Celeribacter indicus: one gene and its partner. The protein of the gene in region 1 interacts with the protein of each later gene in a pairwise test. Links are inferred from orthologs where the notes say so. Each region holds a gene or a part of one and is shown in the gene's direction. Other genes may lie near its edges. The genes, in order: mntR and P73_RS14330.

Evidence for each region.
Region 2: the proteins of mntR (region 1) and P73_RS14330 interact in binary tests that used the Escherichia coli proteins (3 or more experiments, as listed by UniProt). The link is inferred for Celeribacter indicus from one-to-one orthologs.

What each region holds. Positions count from the first base shown.
Region 1 is NZ_CP004395.1:75,009-84,120, reverse strand. Bases 3,812-6,683 are described here. They hold mntR (manganese-binding transcriptional regulator MntR), read left to right. Parts: upstream 3,812-4,948; coding sequence 4,949-5,419; downstream 5,420-6,683. Other genes in these bases: P73_RS23190 (penicillin acylase family protein), read right to left, coding at 6,652-6,683; P73_RS23195 (cytochrome c oxidase assembly protein), read right to left, coding at 5,663-6,655; P73_RS23205 (cytochrome c peroxidase), read right to left, coding at 3,812-4,854. In the rest of the region: P73_RS23225 (L,D-transpeptidase family protein), read left to right, coding at 82-558; phosphonate ABC transporter, permease protein PhnE, read right to left, coding at 562-1,320; P73_RS23215 (phosphonate ABC transporter ATP-binding protein), read right to left, coding at 1,320-2,102; P73_RS23210 (phosphate/phosphite/phosphonate ABC transporter substrate-binding protein), read right to left, coding at 2,099-2,974; more of P73_RS23205, read right to left, coding at 2,974-3,811; more of P73_RS23190, read right to left, coding at 6,684-8,571; P73_RS26220 (hypothetical protein), read right to left, coding at 8,596-8,763; lnt (apolipoprotein N-acyltransferase), read right to left, coding at 8,763-9,112.
Region 2 is NZ_CP004393.1:2,853,504-2,862,603, reverse strand. What follows is about bases 2,853-5,712. They hold P73_RS14330 (methionine ABC transporter ATP-binding protein), read left to right. Parts: upstream 2,853-3,681; coding sequence 3,682-4,743; downstream 4,744-5,712. Other genes in these bases: P73_RS14320 (MetQ/NlpA family ABC transporter substrate-binding protein), read left to right, coding at 5,438-5,712; P73_RS14325 (methionine ABC transporter permease), read left to right, coding at 4,733-5,407; eutC (ethanolamine ammonia-lyase subunit EutC), read left to right, coding at 2,853-3,387. Outside these bases: P73_RS14350 (phosphotransferase family protein), read left to right, coding at 1-324; P73_RS14345 (phosphotransferase), read left to right, coding at 321-1,265; P73_RS14340 (ethanolamine ammonia-lyase subunit EutB), read left to right, coding at 1,265-2,644; more of eutC, read left to right, coding at 2,641-2,852; more of P73_RS14320, read left to right, coding at 5,713-6,214; P73_RS14315 (LysR family transcriptional regulator), read right to left, coding at 6,300-7,184; P73_RS14310 (hydantoinase/oxoprolinase family protein), read left to right, coding at 7,513-9,100. UniProt on the Escherichia coli protein: Part of the ABC transporter complex MetNIQ involved in methionine import. Responsible for energy coupling to the transport system. It has also been shown to be involved in formyl-L-methionine transport.

The sequences.
Region 1 (9,112 bases):
GTAACCTCTGGCACCAACAGACCTCGCAAAAAGGGGCGTCGAGCAGTGACAAACACCAGATTTCCACGGCGCGCCTTTTTGATGGGCGGATTGGCCTCCTTCCTGTCAGGTTGTGCCAGCAAGTTCCGGTCTTACAACGGACCCGAAGTGACCCGGCTACGCATGTATAAGGCACAGCGGTTTCTGGTTCTGGACGGGGTGGATGACGTCTTGCGGACCTATCCCATCGGATTAGGCTTCGCGCCCGAAGGTCACAAGCAGTTCGAGGGGGACGGCCGTACGCCGGAGGGCTCCTACGTGATTGATCGGCGCAACCCGGAGAGCCTCTTTCACCTGTCGATTGGCATCTCATATCCCAACGCGGCAGACATCGCTTTTGCGCAGGCTCAAGGAAAGTCGCCCGGTGGCGACATTTTCATCCACGGAGGACCGCGCAAGGGGATCGACCCAATGAATGTCCGCGACTGGACGGCAGGCTGCATCGCCGTCACTGACCGCCAGATCGAGGAAATCTATGCCATGGTCAGGGACGGGACACCGATCGACATTTACGCCTAAGGATCAGGTGAAGCGGCGCCGCAGTGCGACGTTGATCGCCTCAATGGCCATGACCATGACGACGACCGCAATCGTGACGCTGGCGGCCTTATCATACTGGAAGGATCTCACGTAGGTCTGGATGTAGAAGCCGATCCCACCCGCGCCGACGATGCCGAGGATCAGCGACTCGCGCAGGTTCAGTTCGAACCGGAAAATCGTGTCGCGGGCAATGACTGGGGCCATCTGCGGCCAGATCGCATGCCTGAGCCGCACGAGCGGTCCGGCGCCGGCGCTTTCCAGTGCTGCGATCGGCGCGCGGGACACGCCGTCGATCGCCTCGGCATAGAACTTGGCGAGCATCCCCGTTGCATGAAAGGCGACCGCGATGATGCCGGGCAGCGGCCCGAGCCCGACAGCGCCCACCATAAGCATGGCCACGAGGATCAGCGGCACGGCCCGGATAAAGGCCAGCAGCGCGCGCACAGGGCCGAACACCATGCGCGAGACCATGGTCTCGGAGGCGAGGATGGCCAGAGGGATCGACAGGATCACAGCGCCGAGGGAACCGAGGATCGCTATTCTCAGCGTTTCCGCGCTGCCCTTCCTGATCTCGGCCATCACTGTCGGATCGGGCGGGAACATCCGCCCGAGAAAGTCAGCGATCCGCGGACCGGCCGAAACGAGACGCGACAACTCGACATCGGTCGTGGCGAAGGACCAGAGGATTGCGCCTGCGATCAGGGTGCTGGTCGCGAAGCCGCCGAACCTGCGGTGGCCCATCAGGACACCGCCCGGAGGCCGGAACCGGGCATCGGCTCTGCCTCCCGGTAGAGAGCCGCCGTCGCCTCGTCCTGCAACTCGGATGTCGGCACATCGAACACGATCCGCCCGTTCCGCATGCCGATGATGCGCTGCGCGAAACGCCGCGCCAGGTCGGGCTGGTGCGAGGAAAACAGCGCCGTTGCGCCGCGCGCTTGCGCCGCCCCGGTCAGCAGCGCCAAGACCTCCCCAGCGCGGGTGGGGTCGAGGTTGCTCACCGGCTCGTCGGCGAGGATCAGCCGTGGCTCCTGCGCGAGACACCGCGCAATGGCCACGCGCTGCCGCTGGCCGCCGCTGAGACTGTCGACCCGGCGTTCGGCGAGATCGGCAATGCCGCAATCAGTGAGGGCTGTGCGCGCAATGTCGAGATCATGTGGCCTTGGCGACCCCAGCAGGGCGCGCAGGGGCGCCATCCGGCCTAGGCGGCCGTTGAGCACGTTGCGCAGAACCGTGGAGCGTTCGACCAAGGCGAATTCCTGAAATACGAAACCGGTATCAGGTCGGCTTGCGCGCGGCGGCGGTTGGTCTGGATCGAGCGGCGCACCCAAGACTGAAACGCGCCCGCGCCAGCCGTGGAGCCTGCCATCGAGCAATGCCAGCAGCGTTGTTTTTCCTGCCCCGGACGGGCCGAGCAAAGCGACGCTTTCGCCGGTCGAAATCGTAAGCGAGACTCGCTCCAGCGCCGGAACACTCCCGCCCGGATGGGCAAAGTTCAGGTCGTCGATCCGGATGGCGGTGGTCATTCCAGGAGCCCATATCGCCGTGCCATGTCGCGCACGCCGTCATAGGCGGCAGGGTCGGCCCTGACATAGCCGTCCGGCCCGTAGAGATAGCGCAGCTTGTCGCGGTTCTCGGGCTCGTTGAGCCGCAGCATCGCGTTGGTGAAGCGGTCTTGCACCTCGGCATCCAACCCGGGTCGCGCGATCACGACATGGCTGGGGATTGGCGGGCTTTCCGCGATCCATGTCACCTGTGCTTGCTGCTGCGGCGTCAGGAGCAGGTCGGCATACTGGCTGGCACCCGCAGCGTCGACCAGACCTTCGGCCATCGCCTGCATGGCCTGCTGATAGCCGCCTGCGAAGAAGACGCGGCCGAAGAATGCCTCCGCCGCGCCTGGGCCGTCGATCAGCCGAGCCTCGACGAATTCGGCGAGCGGGTAGAGATAGCCCGATTCCGAGATCGGATCGGCGAATGCGATGTCGCGTCCGCGCAGGTCTGCAAGCGCGCCGATGCCACTGTCGCGACGCACGAAAATGCGTCCCGTATAACTCGGCGCGTCGCGGTAGACCTCGGAGAGAAGCGGCACCGCGCCGATCTCGGCCTCGGCCAGAACGAAGGGCAGGGCGCCCATGAAGGAGATGTCGGCGTCGCCGTTTCTCAGCGCCTCGACCGCCGCCGCATGGTCGATGGTGACGAACCCTTCGACGGGGACGCCGATCTCACTGGCCAGCCAGCCGCTGATGGCCTCTATGTCGCCCAGGAGCTTCTCGGGGTTCTCCTGCGGGATGAAAGCCAGCCGCAACGCAGTGTCCTGCGCGGCCAGCGGGGTTGCGAGCGATACTGCGCCCGCAGCGGCCAGCGCCAACATCGTTCTGCGGTTCATATGGATCGCCATCAGAATGCCCTCTCTTCGATTGCGTCGGCTTCGGACTTGAACGCGGTCCAGCTTGTTTCGGCAGCCACCCAGTCATCAGTACGAACGGCGTCACCAACCTCGGCCAGACGTTGGGCCAACGCGTAGACTTCAGGCCGCGCAGCCAGGTTCGACATTGTGCTGGCGTCCGCCGAAAGGTCCGCGGCCACGGTGTCGGTCAGCAGCAGGATATGTTTTGCATCCCGCTGCGGCAGCAGCGTATCAAGCGTCGAGGCGAAGGTCGTCAGTTCGGAGAATGCCAGCCGGAAGGCGGTGTTCTCGGCGTCGAATGCCTCATAGGGCTCGTCCGCTGCGCCCACGGTCTCCAGATAGGCCGTCAGGTCGGCCCGTTCCGCTCCGGTCAGGCCGAGCGACTTCGATTCGTCGAACCAGTCCACGACAGCGGCCAGGGTCGGCAGCGACCCGTCGTGGAAATAGGGCGCGGTGTAGACGGTGCCGAGCAGCGTGGGTGTATCCATCGCACCGGTGCGGGCGCCATCGTAGGCCAACGCAACCGAGCCGATATCATGGGCCTGCCGGTCCAGGAAGTTCGTGTCCGGGACGTGGCAGCTGGAGCAGGAACGGTCGCCGAGCGCCGCGAAGGGTGTATTGAAGATCGCTTCGCCGCGCTGCGCTGCCTCGGGAGCGGCTTCGGTCAGCTGACCATCCGGTGTCAGCATGGAGTTGGGCAGGAAGTCGAATTCGAGCATGTAGGCGAGCAGAGCATCCAGCATGAAGGGCGTCGGTTCATCGCCGCCGAACTCGTTGACGATGACGTTGCGGGTGAAATCGCGCAAGGAGGCGAAGCGGCCATCGCGGCCGTAGGGCCCGGTGAAGCGCAGGCCACGGAGGCTGGGGATGTCAATCGGATCATCACGCCGGTCATTGAAGATCGGGTTGAAGAAGGCGCCATCGACATCGATCGCGCCTGGTTGATGGCTCGCACCCGGAATGAAAAGCCTCTGGTTAACGTCCGATCGGTTGTGACAGGTCGAACAAGCGACCCCGAGACCCTGCGCCGGATTGCCAAAGATTTGCGCGCTGTCGAATAGCATGTCGCCATAGGCCACCAATGGCAGGTCGGTCTCGTCGATGCCCTGCTCCTCGAAATTGAGGACGAGGCGCGGCAGCGGATCCTGATCGAAGATGTCAAACCCCGGCGGCAGGCTAGGCGGCACCTCGATGGTGCGGCCACTCAGGACAACAGTTTCCGGCAGCGCGCTCAGCGTCCGGCGCGGCGCGAAATCGTCAACGAGGTAATTCTCGGCGAGATAGAGGGAGATGACTTCGCGCGCGGCTTCCATGGTTTTGCGACTCGCGGGTGTGGCACCAGCACCAAGAACACCGGCGGAACCTGTGCTGCTGTTGAGTTCCAGCCAGGCGAGGCCGATGCGTCTCGAAGCGTCGGGATCAGCAGCCGCGATACCGTCCGCGAACGAGCGATAGAGTTCTCGGGCTGTCCGCACGGCCTGCTGCGCACGTGCAGGGTCGTCGGCCATGACTGCTCGGTCCAGTTCCTCGTCGATCCGGCGCGCGATCAGCCGCGTCGCCTCGGCAAAGACCGCCTGGCGGTCTTCGCGAGTGATGGCGTCCAGAAGGGGGGCGGGTCCGATGTCGCTGTTGCCGTCCAGCCATGCCAATGCACCAACAGAGAATTCCGAACCCCGGTAGGGTTCGGCCCAGGCGGTCCCGACGTCATCCCAAGGCAGCGGTTCGAGATTTCCGAGGAAGAGAGTCAGCCGGTAGGCCGCCGCCTCGGGAAGCCATGGAGCCTCCTTGGCAGGCGTCGCAGCGACAGGTCCGGACAGGACGAGCGCACTTGCGAGTGCGACAATGAACGCTCCAAGGAATTTCTGAATCACCGCAGTCTCCGAATTCAAAAGTTAGACACGGCTAATTTATCTACCCTAAGCAAACAAGTTGTCAATCCTGCAGTTTCCCTGCAAAGTCCCAACTATGACAAAGCTGCAATCACAGGAACATGAACCGTTCGAAACTGTCGACAGGGCTCCCGAAGCACAGGCTGAGGGGTTCGCGACCGTGCGTCAGGCACATGAGAGCGAAATGGCGGAAGATTACGTTGAACTGATCGCCGAACTGATCGAGTCGCGCGGAGAGGCAAGGCCGGTGGAAATCGCCGAACGTTTTGGAGTGAAGCCGCCGACCGTGACCAAGAACATCTCGCGGCTCAAAGCTGCTGGCCTGGTGCGGCGGGAACCTTACCGCGCCATATTCCTCACGGATGCCGGTCGGGAGTTGGCCGAGGCCTGCCGCCGACGACACAGGATCGTCGTCGCGTTTCTCCTCAGCCTGGGAATCGACGAAGAGACTGCGGAACGCGATGCGGAAGGGATCGAGCATCACGTCAGCACGACCACGCTGGAGGCCTTCGAACACGCCCTCCTGCAATCTCAAAGCGGCAAGTAGCGCAGCATCAAGTTCTCGCGAAATTCAGAAAAGCAAGACTCAGGAGGCGGCGGCGTCAGCAGTCAAAGGCTGGTGGGTTGGCATTTGTTCTGATGGTCAACCTTAGTGCAGAAAATCGTTCGTGTCCTCTGAGCTTGGCCAGCCCGAGATAGTGTGCCCAAAATCTCTGACTGCGACGACGGTGCAGCGAGAATGTCGATCGCGGGAAAAGACGTGGATACAACCTTTGATTTGCTCCTCTGTTCAAAGCGCATAGACAATTGTCACCACCGTCGTCATGACGATGAAGAACATGACCAAGGCACCTATGGCGAGCGTCCGGCCCATGTCGCGGTTTGGCTCTGCTACTTTCAGACGCAATTCTTCGGCCGTTTCCGGAAACTCGAGCGCCGCGGAGTTTGACCCTCGCACCAACTCGTATCGTGAATTCCAGCGACGCACCTCGGCCGCGTTCCACCCGTTCATGACCAGAATGATCGCGGCGATCATCAGCATCGAGGACGGGACCCAGATCGTGTAGCCACCCATGGTTTCGTCGGACAGGGGATCGAGAAACCCGGTTCCCGCCGTTTGGTAGGAAGCATAGAGGCTCACCTCTTTGAGTGTCGTCAAGGAACCCAGAAAAATGTTTGAAACGATCACCGCGAAACCGGAGATCAGCCTTGCGCCGCGCCTCGCGCCCTCAGGGGGATCTCTCGGGTCGAAGAGCATGCCGAAATACCAGATCCCTGCCAGCACCATCGCAAAATGGGCGAACACCTCGATCGCCGCGATGCGCTGAGCAAGTCCGTAAAGCACTGGAATCTGCCAGATAAAGAGCGACGTGATGAGCGCGGCAGTGGCGGTTACCGGATGTGCCAAGAACCGAAATGCAAAAGATTTTCCAAGAGCGTCGAGGTATCGACGCCACCGTCTGTTCAAACCGGCTTGCAATAATCGCCACGGCTGAGAGACCGCGAAGAGTAGTGGTCCTGCAAGGCGGAGGAGAAGGTGCTCCACTTGGTGCACCGAAAAGAGGCTATGCCCCAACGAAGCCAGAGGCGCATTTGTGGCCGCGAGAATGCAGGTCAAGCCAGCGAGGAACAGGGCTTGCCGCCACATAGACACCGTCCCGCGAATGCGAGCGGATCGCACGAGGCCGCGCATGTAGACCCATGCGGCCAAGCTGACGGAAACAAGGGACACTGGCGAAATCGCATACCCAAACGGGTCGAAAAGGAGGAAGTAAGTGATCATCGGCTCCTGTCATTTTGTATTGTCGGCGTATCGACGGATACCGGTGAAAGTCGGGATGTTCCCACAGCGCCACCCCGGGCCAAGGACAGATCAGTGGACATCGTGAGATATTTGCCCTGCATCCACATGAGAAAAAGGTTTTCATAGAAACGTGAGAGCGGGTGGCCGGACTGACCGGCTGGCGCGATGAAATAGGATCCGGCTTCTTCCGAAAACGACATGACCGCCTGAAAATTGGTGCCCGCGCTGGCCGCGAAGGGGCGGTCATTGTCAGAAGATAACAGCGTTGCAATCAGTGTGTATGGATCGCCCGAAGATGGGGCTTCGAGAGACAGCAGATCGCTGATGATCCCACTCGATCGGATTGGCGCCCACCCCATATTCAAAGCGTGTGCTTCGCCCCAGACCCAATCTGACGGATCGGGTCCGTAGCGGTCGACAAGCCAGCCGATGGCATCATCCAGGGCCGCACGAACCTGATCCTGGCAGGTCTCGATGCGGGTGGACGGGCGGATGTCGCACCAGATTGCGCTCCCTCCGCGATCTGAAAGCACCGCAAATAGGATATCGGCATTTGGCCTGGCCCAGACCGTTGTCGCGGATGGAAATTCATCCTGAAGTATCCGTTTTTGCAACGCGCGCGCCCAGGCCCAGAACACGAGCGGTTCCGGTGAAAAGCGATCCATGTCGCCATTCCATTGGGCAAGTTGACCCAGAATATCGCCGCGAAACTCATCTGCGCGGTTCTCTTCGAGAGCGCCTGCGGAACCCACGAACCAGAGCTCTTTTGCCATTATAGGAAGAAGCGCCCGCGCGGCAGTGCTGACCGTGTCGCGCTGCGCCGCAATCGCGCCCTCGACCGAGAATATCGGTTGCCGCACATCAAGAGCTGCCAGACGGGCGTCTCGAAACGAGAAAGGCGTTTCGACCTCCCTGTCAGGCCAGCGAGCAAGGATTTCTCGGCCGATGGCAAGAATCTCCAATCCGGCTGGTGCCAGGTTCATGCTTGCGTCCATAGCATCGTTCACATCGGCGGACCGCGCCAGACGGTCAAGCATCATCAGAAAATTGCCGGCCTTGGCAGCGGTGGGACTCACTGGCTCTTTAAGGGCAGTCAGTGACAGAGATCGGAACGCCCAAGCGACGCGTTCGCTGCGACCGACGACAATGAAGGGCACACCCGGCATTGTAGCCCCAATCGCGGCTCCGGTCGGGAGTTGAATATCCGCCAGGTACCATTCAGAAGGCAGCGATAAGGGGCCACGTATATCGGCGGCGAGAATTGGTGCTCCCGAAGCTGTTCTGTCTCCAGGCAACGCCCAAGCATCGAGGCTGACCTTGGGCGAGGTCACAAACAGCTCGGGCAAAAGAGGTCGATCTGACAAGCCGGACAGGTCACTCTGGCGTCTCTCGGGTTGAAGATCGTTCAGAAACGCTTGGGCAAGTCTGAGACTATCGACGGGTCTCCAGGCAGCGATCATTCTCTCATCCGCGATCAACAGATCGGGTGAGCCTCTGCCGCGCCCGCCTTCGGATACCAGACCAAGCCACGCGTTGACACCAGCGGCATATGCGTCGAGCGCTTGGGCTGTCGAAGGCTCGACTTCGATCGTCTGGTCAAGTGGCAACAAGGCTTGCGCTGCCCGCCTTGCCCTCAATAACTGGCCAAGCCTGTCCTGAGCGTGAACGAAACCAAGCGCGAAATAGGCGTCCGCAGCGGAGTCTGCAGAAATGTGCGGTATGGCCGCAGCATCTCGCAGAATATCGACTGGACCTTCGATTCCCGCAACACTGAAATCCTCGTCATAGTCGGGGACGGAGGCGCGCAAAAGAAAGTAGACGACACCGGATACGGCCAGTCCTGATGCAAAAATCGCCAGGAGCAAGTACAGTAATATGTTGAACAGTCGTTTCAATTCGTTGCCGGTGCCAAAGCAATCTCAAGACGTGATGCGCAAGAGGATCACCGAGGCGAAAAAAGCGAGTAGGCCGAAAGCAATACCGAAGCCTGTCGCGTATTGAAGTATATCCAGGCGGTTCCCTTTCTGCCGTTGCGCCAGATAGCCACCCCAGAGCGCCCCTCCGACAAAGCCTGCGAGCACCAGCATCACGATTCCTCCGATTTTGATTTTTCTGAATTGAAACGTCGTCTGGCCGATCCGACGGTAAAGGCTAAGGCCCAGACCGCACAGATGAGCGCCAGCGATGTCCAATCACCGAAACGTGCGTAAGGTGTAGGCGCAAGCGCTGTCGGCAGGGTGGCATCTATGACTCCAGTTTGTCCGGTCTCGAGGCGCGCGATGATCTCTCCCTTGGCGTCGATGATCGCGGAAATCCCCGTGTTGGCCGCCCGGACCACAGGAAGCCCTTCTTCGACCGCGCGCATGCGCGCGGAGGCGAGGTGCTGCTCGGGGCCGATGCTGGTACCGAACCAGGCATCATTTGTTGCGTTGAAAA
Region 2 (9,100 bases), on another replicon or contig:
GATTTCGACCGCGCCGGGATGAACGATCCGCTCTACGATGTCGGCTGCCTGCTGGCCGAGGTGACCGATCACGAGCGCGACATGCGGGCGGGATACATCGCCTATGCCGGGGCGTTCGACGAGGCCGGTTTCGCCCGCGCGCGGCTCTGGTCCCATGTCGACGACATGCTGCACGCGCTCTGGGCGCGGCTGATGGCGCATCGCTCCGAACGCAGGTCGGTGGAATGGATCAAATACGGCGAATGGCGGCTTCTGCGCCTGCGCATCGCCCTGTCCCATCCGCTTTACGAAGAGAAGATCCGGCTCACGGGAGAGGCTGCATGATGATGAAACCGCTGGGCAGCGCCGCTCATCCCATGGAAGACACCATCGAGAGCGTGATCCGCGACGCGCCCCTGTTCCGGGGCGGCGCGGGCATGGTCTATGGTCCGGTGTCGGGCGGCATCTCGAACGAGAACTGGCGCGTGCAGGCGCGCGACGGATCGGGAGACTGGTTCGTGAAGGTTCCCGGAAACGGTACGGAGATGTTCATCGACCGCGCGACCGCGCTCGAGGCGTCGCAAAGGGCGGCGGCCGCGGGGCTGGGGCCGCGCGTCTATGACGACCTCGCGGATCGCGGGGTGGAGATCAACGATTTCCTCCCGGACCGGCGGCCCTCGACGCATAGCGATTTCGCCGGGCTCGACAATTGCCGCGCCGCCATCGCCGCCTATCGGACGATGCACGGGCTGCCCGCGCTCGGGCTGACGAAGACCGTCTTCGACATGATCGACGAACATCTGCGGCAGGTGCGGGAGCTCGGCGCGCCGATGTATCGCGACGGCGCCTGGCTGCTGACCAACACCGCCCTCGCGAAGGAGGCGATGGAGGCCTCGGGCTACGATCTCGTCACCTCCTTCAACGATCCGATGCCGGGAAATTTCATGATCGGGGAGGACGGCACGATCATGCTGATCGACTATGAATATGCCTCGATGAACGACCGCTGCTACGATCTGGGCATCTGGTTCGGGGAGATGTTCTTCACGCCCGGCCGCGAGCGCGAGCTGATCGAGGCGTATTTCGGAGAGGTCCGCGACGACATCGTCTCCCGTGTCACCGTGCACAAGGCGCTGGCCGACGTGAAATGGTGCCTGTGGTCGATGGTGCAGCTGAGCGTGTCCCGCCTCGATTTCGATTTCCACAAATACGGCATGTGGAAGAAGATGCGCGCCCGCTCGATCATGGAGCATCCGGACTGGGCGATGCATCTGCGGAGGCTGTGATGGCGGGCTATCGCGCAACGGCCCGCGGGGAGCGGTTCACCTTCCGCTCGCTCGCGCATGTGCTGGCCGCGGCGACCCCGGCGAGGTCGGGCGACGAACTCGCGGGCATCGCGGCCGGAAGCGCGCTCGAGCGCGTGGCGGCACGGCGGGTGCTGATGGACCTGCCGCTGACGGCCTTTCTCAGCGAGGCCGTGGTGCCCTATGAGCGTGACGAGGTGACGCGGCTCATCATCGACAGCCACGACAGGACGGCCTTCGCGCCCTTCGCGGCGATGACGCTGGGGGATCTGCGGGACTGGCTTCTGTCGCCCGCAGCGACGGCGGTTTCCCTCGGCGCGGCCGCGCCCGGCTTCACGCCGGAGATGGTCGCCGCCGTGTCCAAGCTCATGCGCAACCAGGATCTCGTCCGGGTGGCGCGCAAGGCGGAGGTGATCACCGCCTTCCGCAACACGCTCGGGCGCAAGGGGACGCTCGCCACACGGCTCCAGCCCAATCATCCGGCCGACGATCCGAAGGGGATCGCGGTCGCGGTGCTCGACGGGCTTGCCTTCGGGGCGGGGGATGCGGTGATCGGGATCAACCCGGCCTCCGACAACATCGCGAATTGCCACGGCCTGCTCTGCGCCCTCGACGACATCCGCGCCCGCTTCGACATTCCCGGCCAGACCTGCGTGCTCACCCATGTGACGAATGCGCTCGACCTGCTGGAGGCGGGTGCGCCGGTCGATCTGATCTTTCAGTCGGTCGCGGGGACGGAGGCGGCGAACGCGGGTTTCGGCGTCTCGCTTTCGGTCCTGCGCGAGGCGCATGAGGCCGGGCTTGCCGCCGGGCGCGGCACGGTCGGACGGAACGTGATGTATTTCGAGACCGGGCAGGGCGCGGCGCTCTCCGCCGACGCGCATCACGGGGTCGACCAGCAGACGCTTGAGGCGCGCGCCTACGGCGTCGCGCGGGCCTTCGACCCGATGATCGTGAACACCGTCGTGGGCTTCATCGGGCCGGAATATCTCTATGACGGCAAGCAGATCATCCGCGCCGGGCTCGAGGACCATTTCTGCGGCAAGCTGCTCGGTCTGCCGATGGGGGTGGATGTCTGCTACACGAACCATGTCCAGGCCGATCAGGACGACATGGACACGCTCGCGACGCTGCTCGTGGCGGCGGGGGTGAATTTCCTCATCACCGTGCCGGGGGCCGACGACGCGATGCTCGGCTACCAGAGCCTCGCCTTCGAGGACATCGCCTATCTGCGCGAGATCTCGGGGCTCGCCCCCGCGCCCGAATTCGCGGCATGGCTGGCGGAGACCGGCATCGGCGGCCGGGCGCAGGCGCTTCCCGATCCGGCGCGCCTGCTCGAGAAGATGGGGCTCGGCACATGAACGGCACTCTGAAATCCCGTCTCGAGGCGCTGGCCGCGCTGACGCCCTCCCGCGTGCGGCTCGATTTCGCGGGCGGTCCGGTGCCGCTCGACCGCCTGCTGTCCTTTCAGGAGGATCACGCGGCGGCACGGGACGCCATCACGGAACGGCCGGACTGGCCGGGACTTGCGGCGGCGCTCGACCGGCCGGTCCAGCTCGTGCAGAGCCGTGCCCCCGATCGCGCCAGCTATCTCAGGCGGCCGGATCTCGGCCGGCGCCTCGCCCGCGGCACGGAGGTCGCGGAAAGCCGTCCATCCCTCGCCATCGTCATCGCCGACGGCCTTTCGCCGCCTGCGGTGATGGCGCATGCGGCGCCGCTCGTCGCGGCCCTGGACGGCGTCTGCGCGGCGTCCCGCGGCGCGCCGGTGTTCCTCGCGGAGCAGGCGCGGGTGGCCATCGGCGACGAGATCGGGGCGCTTTGCGGGGCGCGCCTGGTGCTCGTCCTCATCGGGGAGCGGCCGGGCCTTACCGTCTCCGACAGCCTCGGCGCCTATCTCACATGGGCGCCTGCACCCGGCACCCGCGACAGCGCGCGCAACTGCGTCTCCAACATCCACGCCCGCGGCGGGCTCTCCTATACGGCGGCGGCGGCGCGGCTGGCCTGGCTCATTGCACAGGCGGGCGAACGGCGGGTGACGGGGATCGGTCTGAAGGATGAAAGCCCGAACCTGATCTCCGCTAAGGACCGGATACCGGAACGGTAACCGGCATGGGCCCGTCGTGTGCGGCGCGCCACCTCCGGAAACGCACCCCGCGGCGCCGGCGGGACGATTCGTCGCGTCAAGGATGAAAGAAAAATAAAATCCTCCGCCCGCCTCTTGCCGCACATATGTTTTTTTGTCCGCCGCGGCTCCCGCGAGGGCGGCGTTTCAGCAAATGGCGGCAAAGGCGGGAATTGTGGCCTGCGCGGGGGGCGGGGCGGGCGGAAGACGGGTTGAACCTTCGGTCAAACTCCGCTCTACGACGGGGAAGATACAGAAAAGCCGGTCGGACGGAGCATGACAGAGAAACAGACGGATGCCGCCTCGATCGTGTTCGAGGCCGTGGGCAAGGCCTTTGACAAGCCCGGCGGGGGAACCGTCGCGGCGCTCGAGGACGTGATCCTCACCGTGCCGCCGGGAACGATCACGGGCATCATCGGGCGGTCCGGCGCCGGGAAATCGACGCTCCTGCGCATGGTGAACGGGCTCGAGCGCCCGACCTCCGGCCGCGTGCTGGTCGGCGGGCAGGATGTCGGCACGGCGAAAGGTCCCGCCCTGCGCGCGATCCGGCGCGATGTCGGCATGATCTTTCAGCATTTCAACCTTCTGTCCTCGCGCAGCGTCGCCGGCAACATCGCCCTCCCGCTCGAGATCGCGGGCGTGCCGAAGGCGCAGATCGCGCCGCGCGTCGCCGATCTGATCGCGCGCGTGGGCCTCTCGGCGCAGGCGGACCGCTACCCCGCCGAGCTTTCCGGCGGGCAGAAGCAGCGCGTCGGCATCGCCCGTGCGCTGGCTACGGGGCCGAAGGTGCTCCTGTCCGACGAGGCGACCTCCGCCCTCGACCCCGAGACGACGCAGACGGTTCTCGCGCTGCTGCGGGACATCAATCGCGACCTCGGCCTCACGATCCTGCTGATCACGCACGAGATGGCGGTGGTGCGGGACATCGCGAGCCATGTGGCGGTGATCGACGGCGGCAGGATCGTCGAACATGGCACGACCTACGATGTCTTCGTCGCGCCGAAACACGCCACCACGCGCTCCTTCCTCTCCGGTGTCACCGGCGTCACGCTGCCCGAATTCATCAGGCACCGGCTGACGGACAGCCTGCCCGCGGGCGGCGGCGACGAGGTGATCCGCGTGACCTTCGCCGGGCAGCACGCGACCGATCCGATGCTCGCGCTGCTCGCGCGGGATCTGGGGATCGAGGTCAACATCCTCGCCGGCGCGGTCGAGGAGATCGGCACGCATCCCTTCGGCAATCTGCTCGTCTCGCTTCCCGCCGGACGGGGGGCGGAGGCGCGGTCCTATCTCGAACGTCACGGGCTCATGACGGAGGTGCTCGGCTATGTCGGCTAATCTCATCAACCTGCTGATCGAGGCGACGGGACAGACGCTCTACATGGTGGCGATCTCGGCGCTGATCGGCACGGTCTTCGGCCTGCCGCTCGGCACCTTCCTCGCCACGTCGCAGCGCGGGGAACTGCTGTCGGCTCCGCTCGTGAACAAGGTGCTCGGCCTTGTCGTCAACGCGACGCGCTCCGTGCCCTTCATCATCCTCGTCGTCGCGATCATCCCCTTCACCCGGATGGTGGCGGGCACCTCCATCGGTACCACGGCAGCCATCGTGCCGCTGACCATCGCCGCCATACCCTTCATCGCCCGGCTGGTGGAGAACGCGATCCGCGAAGTCGACAGCGGGCTGATCGAGGCGGCCCGCGCCATGGGCGCCACGCCGGTGCAGATCATCGTCAAGGTGCTGGTCCCCGAGGCCCTGCCCGCGATCACCCTCGGCCTCACCCTCGCCGTGGTGAGCCTGATCGGCTATTCGGCCATGGTGGGCGCGGTCGGCGGCGAGGGGCTCGGCGATCTCGGCATCCGCTACGGCTACCAGCGGTTCATGCCCGAAGTCATGGCCGTGGTCGTGCTCATCCTCATCGTCCTCGTGCAGCTCGTGCAATCCGTCGGGGAATGGATTGCCGCGCGCGTGGACAAGCGCGCCCCGAAAGGGCGCGGACAGTAACCGGACCTCAGAACCTCAAGGAGAGAAAACATGAAGCGTCTCGCGACCCTGACCTCCGTCCTCGCCCTGATCTCCTCGACCGCCCTGGCCGAGGAGATCAAGGTCGGCGTCTCCCCCGGCGAACATGCCGAGATCATGGAAGAAGTGGCCAAGGTGGCCAAGCCGATGGGACTCGACATCGACGTCGTCGAGTTCTCCGACTACGTCATCCCCAACCAGGCGCTCGCCGATGGCGACATCGAGGCGAATTCCTTCCAGCATGTGCCCTATCTGGAGAACCAGATGGCGGATCGCGGGTTCGACCTGACGGTGGTGGCCAACACGATCACGACCCCGATGGGCGTCTATTCGGACAAGATTTCCGAGCTCTCCGAGCTCGAGGACGGGGCGAATTTCGGCATTCCGAACGATCCGACGAACGGCGGCCGCGCGCTGCTGGTGCTGCAACAACTGGGCGTGATCTCCCTCGACCCGGAGGCCGGTCTCAAGCCGACCGTGCTCGACATCACCGACAACCCGAAGAACCTGAGGTTCACCGAACTCGACGCCGCGCAGCTTCCGCGCTCGCTGGCCGATCTCGATGCGGCGCTGATCAACACCAACTACGCGATCGCGTCCGGCCTCGATCCGAAGGAGGATTCCATCGCGATGGAAAGCGCGGAAAACCCCTATGTGAACGTGATCGTGGTGCGCACGGGCGACGAGGAGCAACCCTGGGTCCAGACGCTGATCGACGCCTACCATTCCGACGAGGTGAAAACCTTCATCGAGGACAGCTATCACGGCACGGTGCTGACCTCCTGGTAAGCGACCCGGTACGGGACGGGACGAAACGCGCGGGGGAGCCTCCCGCGCGTTTTCCATATGCGGTTCCCGCCCGAAGGCGCAGGGCTCACCCGGAATAGACGTCGGTGATCAGCCGGGCCACGAGATCGGTGGCCGGAAGCGGCTGGCGGCCCGTGCTGCGGATCAGCGAGACCTCGCGCACCAGATCCGGCTCGACGATCTTCTGCACGAGGAAGGCCTCCGGCCGCGGATGCGCGCTGAGCGCGCTGCGGGAGACGATACATCCGGCGATCCCCTGTTCCGCCAGTTCCAGCATCACGTCGACCGTTTCGATCTCGAACCGGATATTCAGGCCGATGCCGGCGCCTTGCGCCGCGGCATCCACCATGGCCCGCAGCGAATGCGGCGCGGGCGGCAGGACGACCGGATGCCGGGCGAGGGCGCCGAAGGGGATCGTGACTGCGGCATCCCGGTCGGGACGGGCGGAGACGAGCACGATATCCTCCTGCATCACCGGCTCGGCGCCGATGCCGGAGGGCAGGGCACCCGTCAGATGCACGAGGGCGAGATCCAGACGCCCGGCGGCGATCCAGTCGACCAGCGTCGCGCTCGGCGCGGTGACGAGGTTCAGGCGGATCTCGGGAAAGCGCGCGGAGGCGCGCTCGATCAGCCCGGCACTCTTCTTCGGGTCGATCGCGGGACCGACGCCGACCGTCACCTTGCCGGCGGGCGTCTTGCGGGGGCGCAGAAGCTCGACGGTCTCCTCCACGTCGCGCACGATGCGCCGCGCGTGGGGAAGCAGTTGCCGCCCCGCCTGCGTGATCTCGACCCCGCGGCTGTGCCGGACGAAGAGCTGCCTGTCGAGCTCCTCCTCGAGCGTGCGGATGTGCAGGCCCAGGGCAGGCTGGCTGATGTGGAGCGCGTCGGCGGCCCGGCTGAGGCTGCCGAGTTCGGCGACAGCGATAAAGAAGCGCAGGCGCTTGATGTCCATCATCCTGTCCGGGGCAATCTTCGGGAAAGCCCATCAGATCATGCAAATTCCGGATTGACCAGACATGCCGGACAGATCGCGGCGCGGCAGGAGGCTTTGCCTTCAGCAGATGCAAGGAAACGGTTCTACCCCGGCGCGCGGGCCTGCCGTAGGCTCGTCTCGAATTCAACAGGATCTGCTCTGCCGGACTTCCGGCGGACCCGGCCGCGGGACCGACGTGCCGGCGGGGAGGGGGCGTGCTGCCCGTTCCGGCCGCCGGCGGCCTGCCCGAATTCTTCGCTCTACCGGGGCGGCATCCTGCCGTCCGTCTCTGTCCAAGGAGGTTTTCGTGACATCAGACAAGACGCTCACCCGATCCGCGCCGCCGCAAGGCCAATGGGCGCTCGGGATCGACATCGGCGGGACGTTCACCGATATCGTTTTGCACAACGAACGCGACGGCACCGTCCATTCCCACAAGGAGCTGACGACGCCGGGCGATCCGGCGACCGGCGTGCTGACCGGGATGGAGACGCTGTTCGCCCGCGAGAAGGTGGCCCCCGGCGATGTGGGGCGCATCGTGCATGCGACGACGCTGTTCACCAATGCGCTGATCGAGCGGAAGGGGGCGGAGACCGGGATGATCACCACCCAGGGCTTCCGCGACGTGCTCGAGATCGGGACCGAGCGCAAGTACGAGCTTTACGACAATTTCATCCGCATGCCCGAGCCGCTGGTGCGCCGCAGCCTGCGCATCGACGTGCCGGAGCGGGTCGCCGCGGACGGGTCGGTGGTGCAGCCGCTGGACGAGGCGGCGGTGATCGAGGCGGGCCGGCGGCTGGTGGAGCATGGCGTCGACTCCGTCGCCATCGTCTTTCTGCATTCCTATGCCTATCCCGAGCATGAATGCCGGGCGCGCGATCTTCTGGAGGCCGAATTCCCCGGTCTTTTCGTCTCCATATCTTCCGAAGTCGTTCCCGAGATCCGGGAGTTCGAGCGCAGTTCGACTACCGTCGCCAATGCCTATGTCAAACCTCTGGCTTCGCGCTATCTCAACGAGCTCGAGGACCGTATCCGCGCCTTCGGCATCGACGCGGGCATCTTCATGATGCTGTCGAGCGGCGGGTTCACCCATGTGGAGGAGGCGCGCCGCGTGCCGGTGCAACTCCTTGAATCCGGTCCCGCGGCCGGGGCGCTGTCGGCGGCCTTCTTCGGGGAGCGCAGCGACCACGCCTCGCTGCTGGCCTTCGACATGGGCGGGACCACGGCCAAGCTCGCGATGATCGACGAAGGCGAGCCCAGCATCGCCTATCGGTTCGAGGCGGCCCGCGAACGCCGCTTCCGTCCCGAATCCGGCCTGCCGCTCAGCATCACCACCATCGAGCTGATCGAGATCGGCGCCGGCGGCGGTTCCATCGCCTCGGTAGACGGGGTCGGCCTGCTGAAGGTCGGTCCGCGGAGCGCCGGATCGACGCCGGGCCCGGCCTGCTACGGCCGTGGCGGGACCGATCCGACCGTGACCGATGCCACGCTGCTGCTGGGCTATCTCGATCCCGAGACCTTCGCCAACGGGACCATCGCGATCAGCCCGGAAATCGCGCGCGACGCCTTCGCGCCGCTGTGCGAGGCGACCGGCCTCGGGGTCGAGGAACTGGCCTGGGGCATCTATGACGTGGTGAACGAGAACATGGTGAGCGCCGCGCGGATGCATATCGCGGAAAACGGCAAGGATCCGCGCCGCTACGCGCTGCTCGCCACCGGCGGCGGCGGGCCGCTGCACGGCTGTGCGGTCGCCGGCAAGCTGGGCATCCGGGAGGTGATCTGCCCGCCCTCGGCCGGTGTCGCCTCGGCCAGTGGCCTGCTCGTGGCGCCGGTGCGCGTCGACCGCTCCCTCTCGGTGGCGACACCGCTGAACGAGCTCGACTGGGACGCCTTCG